2 regions of the Beduinella massiliensis genome follow, and region 1 is predicted to be linked to the other one. Evidence: riboswitches for the same ligand, from Rfam matches in the RefSeq annotation. Region 1 holds a riboswitch; the other holds the start of a gene.
The links. Region 1 has a riboswitch for cyclic di-GMP ahead of C1725_RS17115 (hypothetical protein). Riboswitches for the same ligand answer to the same signal wherever they lie in the genome.
Positions count from the first base shown of each region.

Region 2: another riboswitch for cyclic di-GMP. It lies ahead of C1725_RS00375 (hypothetical protein); the one in region 1 lies ahead of C1725_RS17115 (hypothetical protein).

Region 1 covers NZ_LT963430.1:3,566,926-3,570,331, reverse strand. The annotation lists gene C1725_RS17120 (beta-L-arabinofuranosidase domain-containing protein) at 1-1,522, opposite strand, end outside; cyclic di-GMP riboswitch class I at 1,779-1,867, shown strand; gene C1725_RS17115 (hypothetical protein) at 1,991-3,139, shown strand.
Region 2 covers NZ_LT963428.1:93,959-97,364, forward strand. The annotation lists gene C1725_RS00370 (response regulator) at 1-826, shown strand, start outside; cyclic di-GMP riboswitch class I at 956-1,053, shown strand; gene C1725_RS00375 (hypothetical protein) at 1,150-1,671, shown strand; gene C1725_RS00380 (type I asparaginase) at 1,795-2,787, opposite strand; gene C1725_RS00385 (DUF3842 family protein) at 2,951-3,376, shown strand.

The DNA.
Region 1 (3,406 bases):
GCGCGCTCATGGGCAGGTTGAGCAGCACCACGTCGCCGTCGTGCCATTGGCGGGTGAGCACGGCGAACTCGCCCGGCGCGCAGGGGACGACCTCGCCCTCCACGGCGGCGGTAGCGCCCTCGGCCCACGCGGGGATGTGCAGGTGCAGGGGGAAGGCCGCGTCCTGCGAGAGCGAAAGGGTGATCTTCACCGCGCCGTCGTAGGGATAGGCGCTCTCCACCGAGAGGCGGACGGCGGTTTCGCCCAGGCGGTAGCGGAGCGTGCAGGGGGCGTAGCTCATCGCGGCGAGCCCCCCGTCGCGCGAGAGCATCCACAGGGAGGCGGCGAACTTGGGGAAGCCCTGATGCACGCCGGAAAGCACCCGCGCGTCCTCGTGGGCGGTAAAGAGGTTCGCGCCGTCGCCCGCGTCGTAAAAGGCGCGCTCTTCGCGGCTCACGCGCACCTGGTTCGGCTGCTGCACGCACTGGCAGGCGCGCATGTCCGCCGTGAACGAGGCGGGCAGCGCGTTGAAGGCGAGGCGCTCCAGCGCGTCCGCGGCGTCGGGCGTACCCTGCGCCCAGAGCACCGTCTCCAGCGAGAACATGAGCTCCTGCACCGCGCGCGCGTCCACGCCCTGCGAGGGGTTCGCGCCCGCGAGCAGCGTGTCGCCGGTAAAGCACCCGCAGGCCGTGCCGTGCGCCTTCATGAGCTTGGCCATGCCCGTCTCGAAGGCTTCCTCGTGCTTGCCCGAGCCCGTGAGCACGTAGCTGAGCGCGGGCATGCGCAGCCCCTGCGCGATGGTCGCGGCGCGGGTGGTGCGCTGCAGGTGCGCGTAATAGGAACGTTCGTCGTCCTCCTGCTGAAGAAGCTGCTTCATCTGGGCGGGCGGCGTGTGCTTGTACATGGGGATGCGGTAGGGGAAGGTATGGCAAAAGCGCGTCCAGTCCTTGCCCTGGTCGCACAGGAGCTGGCACAGGTCGAGCAGCGGGCGCTTGCCCGTGACGTTGTAGACGTTCAGCGCGACGTAGAGCGTGTCGGCGGCGCAGGCCGCCTCCTCGGAGGAGAGGGTGTGGTCGCTCAGGTCGTAGAGCAGGAACTTCAGGTAGCGCAGCAGGAACAGCAGCGCGCGCCGTTCGGCGGTCGCGGTGTAGTACTGCCATACGGCCTTGAGCATCACGCCGCGGGCGATGAAGGCGTCCTTCATCTCGGGGCCGAAGGAGCCGTCCTCGCGCTGGCTTTCCATCACCCATTCCACGCGGCGGGCGGCTTCCTCCTTCAGCGCGTCGTCGTCCAGCAGGAACGCGAGCGGCACGAGGCCGTCCAGATAGCGGGCGGCGTGGGCGTTGGCGGGGCCCGGCCCACCCAGCCAGGCGCAGTCGTCCCCGACGTCGGGCAGGACTTCCGGCAGTCTGCCCGTCAGGCCCTGCGCCTGGAGCTGAAGCTGGCGAAGCAGCCATCCCCTGGGGCGGAGCGCGCCCAGCGGCAGCGGGGCGAAGCGGCCCGGCATCAGCGGGGCGCGGTTGAATAGGGTTTTGGCGATCATGGGCGTATGCCTCCAATTCACGATGCGGGGCATCGTATAAAATCAATTTTCAAGCGTCAAATGAAAGACGTATAAAGGGTTGTCTCTTATTATACCCGACTTTGGCCGCGAGGTAAAGCAAAGAAAACGCGGGCGGATTAATACTTTGAACTTAAAATTAAATATTTTTTGATAAGGAATTTTTGACAAATATAAGGAAAGGGATTGACAAAGGTCAATTCCGGGATTATACTAAGCTCAGTTCGAGCAACGTACAATTTCATACCGGCAAACCCGCTGAAAGGCGGCGACGCAAAGCTAAAGGGTCTAACCCCGCGCAGGCGGGCATGACAGCCAGTTGCCAGAGGCGCAAGCCTTTGTCAATCGGCGGGCTGCATTCATATGCAGGTCGGCCCAGTTTGTGTTGCCGTCGCGGGAGATCGATTTCGCGGACGGCTTTTTTGTGTCCGCATGGGCAGGAGGAACAACATGAAGCGGATTTTAGGCGCGGCGCTGCTGGCGCTGTGCCTCGCGGGCGGCCCGGCCCTCGCGGGGGACTCGGTTCCCGCCAAGGGCGCGGCCCCTGAAACGGGGCTGCCGCAGGACGTGCCGGTCAGCTATCCGGCGCTGGAGATGGACGCGGCGGCCACGCAGCTTGCGGCCACGCCCTCGGACGCGGGGCTGGAGCTGGACGAGCGCGCGGTGTCGCCGGACGCGCCCGTCCCGACGGCAAAGCCGGCGCAGACGAAGAAAGCGCCGGTGCGCCCGGGCGACAGGCCGCAGCAGGGCGTGAACAGCATCACGATCCAGACGGTATCGGACATCACGTTCGATTCGCCCTACGCGGAGGGCGAGGTCAACGTCGGCAACCCCGAGGGAAGCCAGGTGAACGTGCAGTACATGCTGCGCATCTCCCTGGCGGAGCTGGAGCGCCAGACCGGGCGCACGGGTTACGACGAGGAGGAGCTCGCGGCGCTTGCCGCGCAGCCGGGCTTCGACCCGGAGACGACCTATATCCCGCTGAGCCAGACGAAGGGCATCCCCCCGGGAAGCGTGGTGCGCACGATGACGCTGGGCACGCTGCCGGACGGCTCGACGATCCCGGCGGGCGACTACAGCGCGCAGATGGTGATGGCGGCTTACGACGCCCTGACCAACCGGCGATCGATGGTGGGCGCGGTGGTGGAGGTCAAGTTCCACGTGCTCAGCGGCGACATGCGGCTGAACTTCGACGCGGACGGCACCTGCGACCTGTACGCCTTCAACCCCGTGACGAGCGCGGGCGACGTGATGTTCGCCATTCAGATATCGCAGCAGGAGCTGATGGACGTATCGGGCGAGGCGCACCGCACGGCGGAGGAAACCGCCGCGCAGCAGGCGAACCCGGCATTCGACCCGGCCTACGAGTTCCTGACGATTTACGAGTCCGACCCGGTGGCGCCGGGCGCGTTCCTCGAGGGACGCGCGGCGCTGAGGACGCTGCCCGACGGGCAGGCGCTCCCCGCCGGTGAATACACCGCCTGGCTGGTGCGCTACGCGTACGACGCGCAGTGGAACAGCTGGCAGATGGAGGACGCGAGCACGCAGCTGACGCTTTCCGTGCCCGAACCCACGGGAAAGGCGGGTGGAATCGAATAGAGGTCATCCGCAGCGGTACGGTTTAGGTTCAGGTTTTGAGCCCAGGCCCAAAAGAAAGAAGAAGGACGCTTTCAGGGCGTTCAAGCGCCCCAAAAGCATCCTTCTGGAATCGTCACAAAAGGTGAACCAAAGTTGACGGCCGCCCCCGGAGGGGGTCGAACGGCGGCGGAAGACACGGCGTAGAATGTAAGGCAAGCAGGACCGAAACGGAGAACGGAAACCCTATTTGAAGCACAGAACGGAACAAAAAAGAATTTGAAAGGTGGA
Region 2 (3,406 bases), on a different contig from region 1:
GGGCGACGAGGAGCTGGCGGGCCTCGCGGTCCTGGTGGCGGACGACGACCCCATCCTGTGCGAGAGCGCGACCGACACCCTGAACGAGCTGGGCATGCGGTGCAGCTGGGTGCTGTCCGGCGCAGAGGCCGTCCGCCGCGTCGTCGCGGCCCACGAGGCGCGGGACGACTTCTTTGCCGTGATCCTGGACTGGATGATGCCCGACATGGACGGCCTGGAGACGCTCCGGCAAATCCGCGCGCGGGTAGGCAGGGACGTGCCCATCGTCATCGTTTCGGCCTACGACTATTCCAGGATCGAGGAAAAGTTCCGGCTCGCGGGCGCGGACGCCTTTATCACGAAGCCGCTGTTCAAGTCCAAAATGGTCCATACCTTCCGCAGGTTTTGCCATCAGGAGCGCTCAGGCGCGCCTGCCCCCGCGCCCGAGGAGCGCCAAAGCAGCCTGGCGGGCAAGAAGGTCCTGCTGGTGGAGGACAACGAGCTGAACCGTGAAATCGCGGTCGAGCTGCTGGAGATGCACCGCCTGCGGGTGGATACGGCGGAAAACGGCCAGGTCGCGGTGGAAAAGTTCGGCGCGTCCGCGCCCGGGGAATACGCCTGTATCCTGATGGACATTCAGATGCCGGTGATGAACGGCTATCAATCGGCCGAGACGATCCGCGCGCTGAAGCGGGCGGACGCGCGCGCCGTCCCCATCCTCGCCCTGACCGCGAACGCCTTCGCGTCCGACCTGGGGAAGGCCCACAGCGCGGGCATGAACGACCATATCGCAAAGCCCATCGACGTGGACCGGCTCATGGAGACGCTGCAGCGGTGGATCGGCTGACGGAGGCCCGGCTGACGGAGGCCCGGCGGTTTCGCCGGGCCCGTTTATTAAAAAAGATTTAAGGTGTAAGCGCCTTGACCCCCGCGCGGCGGCGTGTTAAAATAAGCATATCAAAGATCTTCCTTGGATCAGCGATAAAGGCAAAGCAGCCGAAAGGCTGTGACGCAAAGCTACAGGGCCTAATCCCCGGCGGTCAGTCGGCGGGGGAATGGCAGCCAGTTGCCGTTGTATGCCCGCGCGTGCGGGCTTGCAGGGCGGGTCTATTTTTTGTGGTATCGCGGCCCTGCAAAGCGGCAACCCGACTTTTATAGGGGGTTGTTGACATGAAACAAAAAGGCTTTCTCATCATGCTGCTCGCGCTGGCGGTCGTGATCTCTCTTTCGGCGGGTTCCCTCGCGATCTACGCGAGCGCGGCGGACGTGGCCGCGTCGCAGGGGGATCCCCAGCGCTTCGATCTCGCTTCTCCCGTGGCGGTGGACGTAAGGCCCACGGTCGCGCCGATGCAGACCGCGAGCTACCCGTTCGAGGTGTCCGGCGATTCCCTGGGCGGCGGCCCGGCGGACGCCATGGACATGACGGTTTTCTTTGGCAGCACCGACGCGCTGGCCCAGACCCCGGGGCTTTACGCCTGCCTGGTCGAGACGACCGACGGCGCGTACCGCGTGCTCAAGACGGTGACCTCCGGCGACCTGCTCTACGAAGAGTCCCGCGCCTTTGATGAGGGCAGCGCGAAGACGCGCACGTTCGCTATCGAGCTGAGCTGGCTGGACGACAGCGAGGCCGCGACGGCGCGGCTGAACGCGTGTCAGCTCTTCGTCACCGGCGCGCCCCACATCGAAGGGTAAGCGCCCCCGCGCTTTCCTTATATTTTACAAAAGAGAAGCCCCGCGAAATACAAAAGAAGAAGCGCAAAAGACAAGCAGAGGCGCGGCCGTTTGGCCGCGCCTCTGTGCGTTTGCCGCGCGCTTTTACGCCTCCCCGATCTCGCCGCAGAGGTTTTCCTGCATGATGCGGGCGGCCTGCGCGGGGTCGTCCGTCTGGCCCAGGGCCCACATCAGCTTGGTGACGGCTGCCTCGGTCGTCATGTCGCCCGCGGCGACGACCGCCTGGCGGCTGAGCTGCGCGCCGACCTCGTAGCGCTCCAGGTCGGTGGAGTCGTACAGGCACTGGCTGGTGACGACCACTACGATGCCCGCGCGGTGCAGCGCCTCCAGGCGGGGCAGCAGGTTTCGGCGCAGGTAGTGAAACCCGCCGACGCCGAACGCCTCGATCACCACGCCGCGATAGCGCAGCGCGACCAGCGCGTCCAGCAGCGCCGGGTTGGTGCCGGGGATGAGCTTGATGAGGCAGACCTCGGGGCACACGCGCTCGCAGAGCCGGAAGGGCTGGTCGCGGACCGGGAGGGGGAACTGCATGCGCACGCCGCGCGCGTCCACCTCGCCCGCGTAGGGCGCGTTGACGGATTGGAAGGCGTCGAAGCCCATCGAGCGCACCTTGAAGGCGCGGGTGCCGGCGATGATCTTGTTGTTGAACACCAGGTACACGCCGGGATAGCCCGCGCAGGCGGCGGCGAAGGCGTTGGCCAGGTTCACGCGCCCGTCGGACATCAGGTGCGTGATGGGCAGCTGCGAGCCGGTCAGCACCACGGGCTTCTTCAGCCCCTGCAGCATGAAGGAGAGGATCGCCGCGGTGTAGGCCATGGTGTCGGTGCCGTGGGTGACGACCACGCCGTCGTAGTCCGCGAGCGTGTCCGCGCAGGCCCTGGCGATGACGCGCCATTCCTCGGGCTGGATGTTGCTGCTGTCCAAGTAGAGGATGTCCTCCGCCTCGGCATGGCACATGGAGGAGAGGCCCGGCAGGTAGGAGAGCACGCCCTTGGCGGTGAGGGACGGCGTAAGGCCGTGCTCGCCTTCGCCGGAGGCGATGGTGCCGCCGGTGGCGAGAAGCTTGATTCTTTTCATAGGTGACCTCCGATGGGTGGATGTTCCTATTATATCCGATTTCGCCGCCGGGGGAAAGCTCTTTTCGGCCGGTCTTAGCTTCCGGACGCGGCAATCGCATTTTGCCTCCAAACATGGTATAATGAAGGTGGATTTCGACATTTTTTGCAAAGAGGGGCTGCACATGCGCATCGCCGTCATCGACGGGCAGGGGGGCGGCATCGGCCGCGCGCTCTGCCAGGAACTTTCCCAGAAGCTCACGCCCCCGCACGAGCTCATCGCCTTGGGCACCAACGCGCTGGCGACCGCCAGCATGCTGCGCGCCGGGGCCCATCGCGGCGCGACCGGCGAAAACGCCGTCGTGCGCGGCGCGCGCTCGGCGGACGTGATCGTCGGGCCCATCGCCATCGCGCTCTCCTGCTCCATGCTGGGCGAGCTCACCGAGAAGATGGCCGCCGCCGTCGGCGAGTCCGACGCCTACCGCGTGCTCATCCCGACGGAGCGGTGCAACACCCACGTCGTGGGCGCGGGGGACAGGCCGCTCACGGCTCTTTTGCAGGAGGCGGTGAGCGCCGTGCTCGCTTACGTGGAGAATGCGGCCGAGATTTAGAAGAAAATCACAAACTTCGTCCTTTTAAGC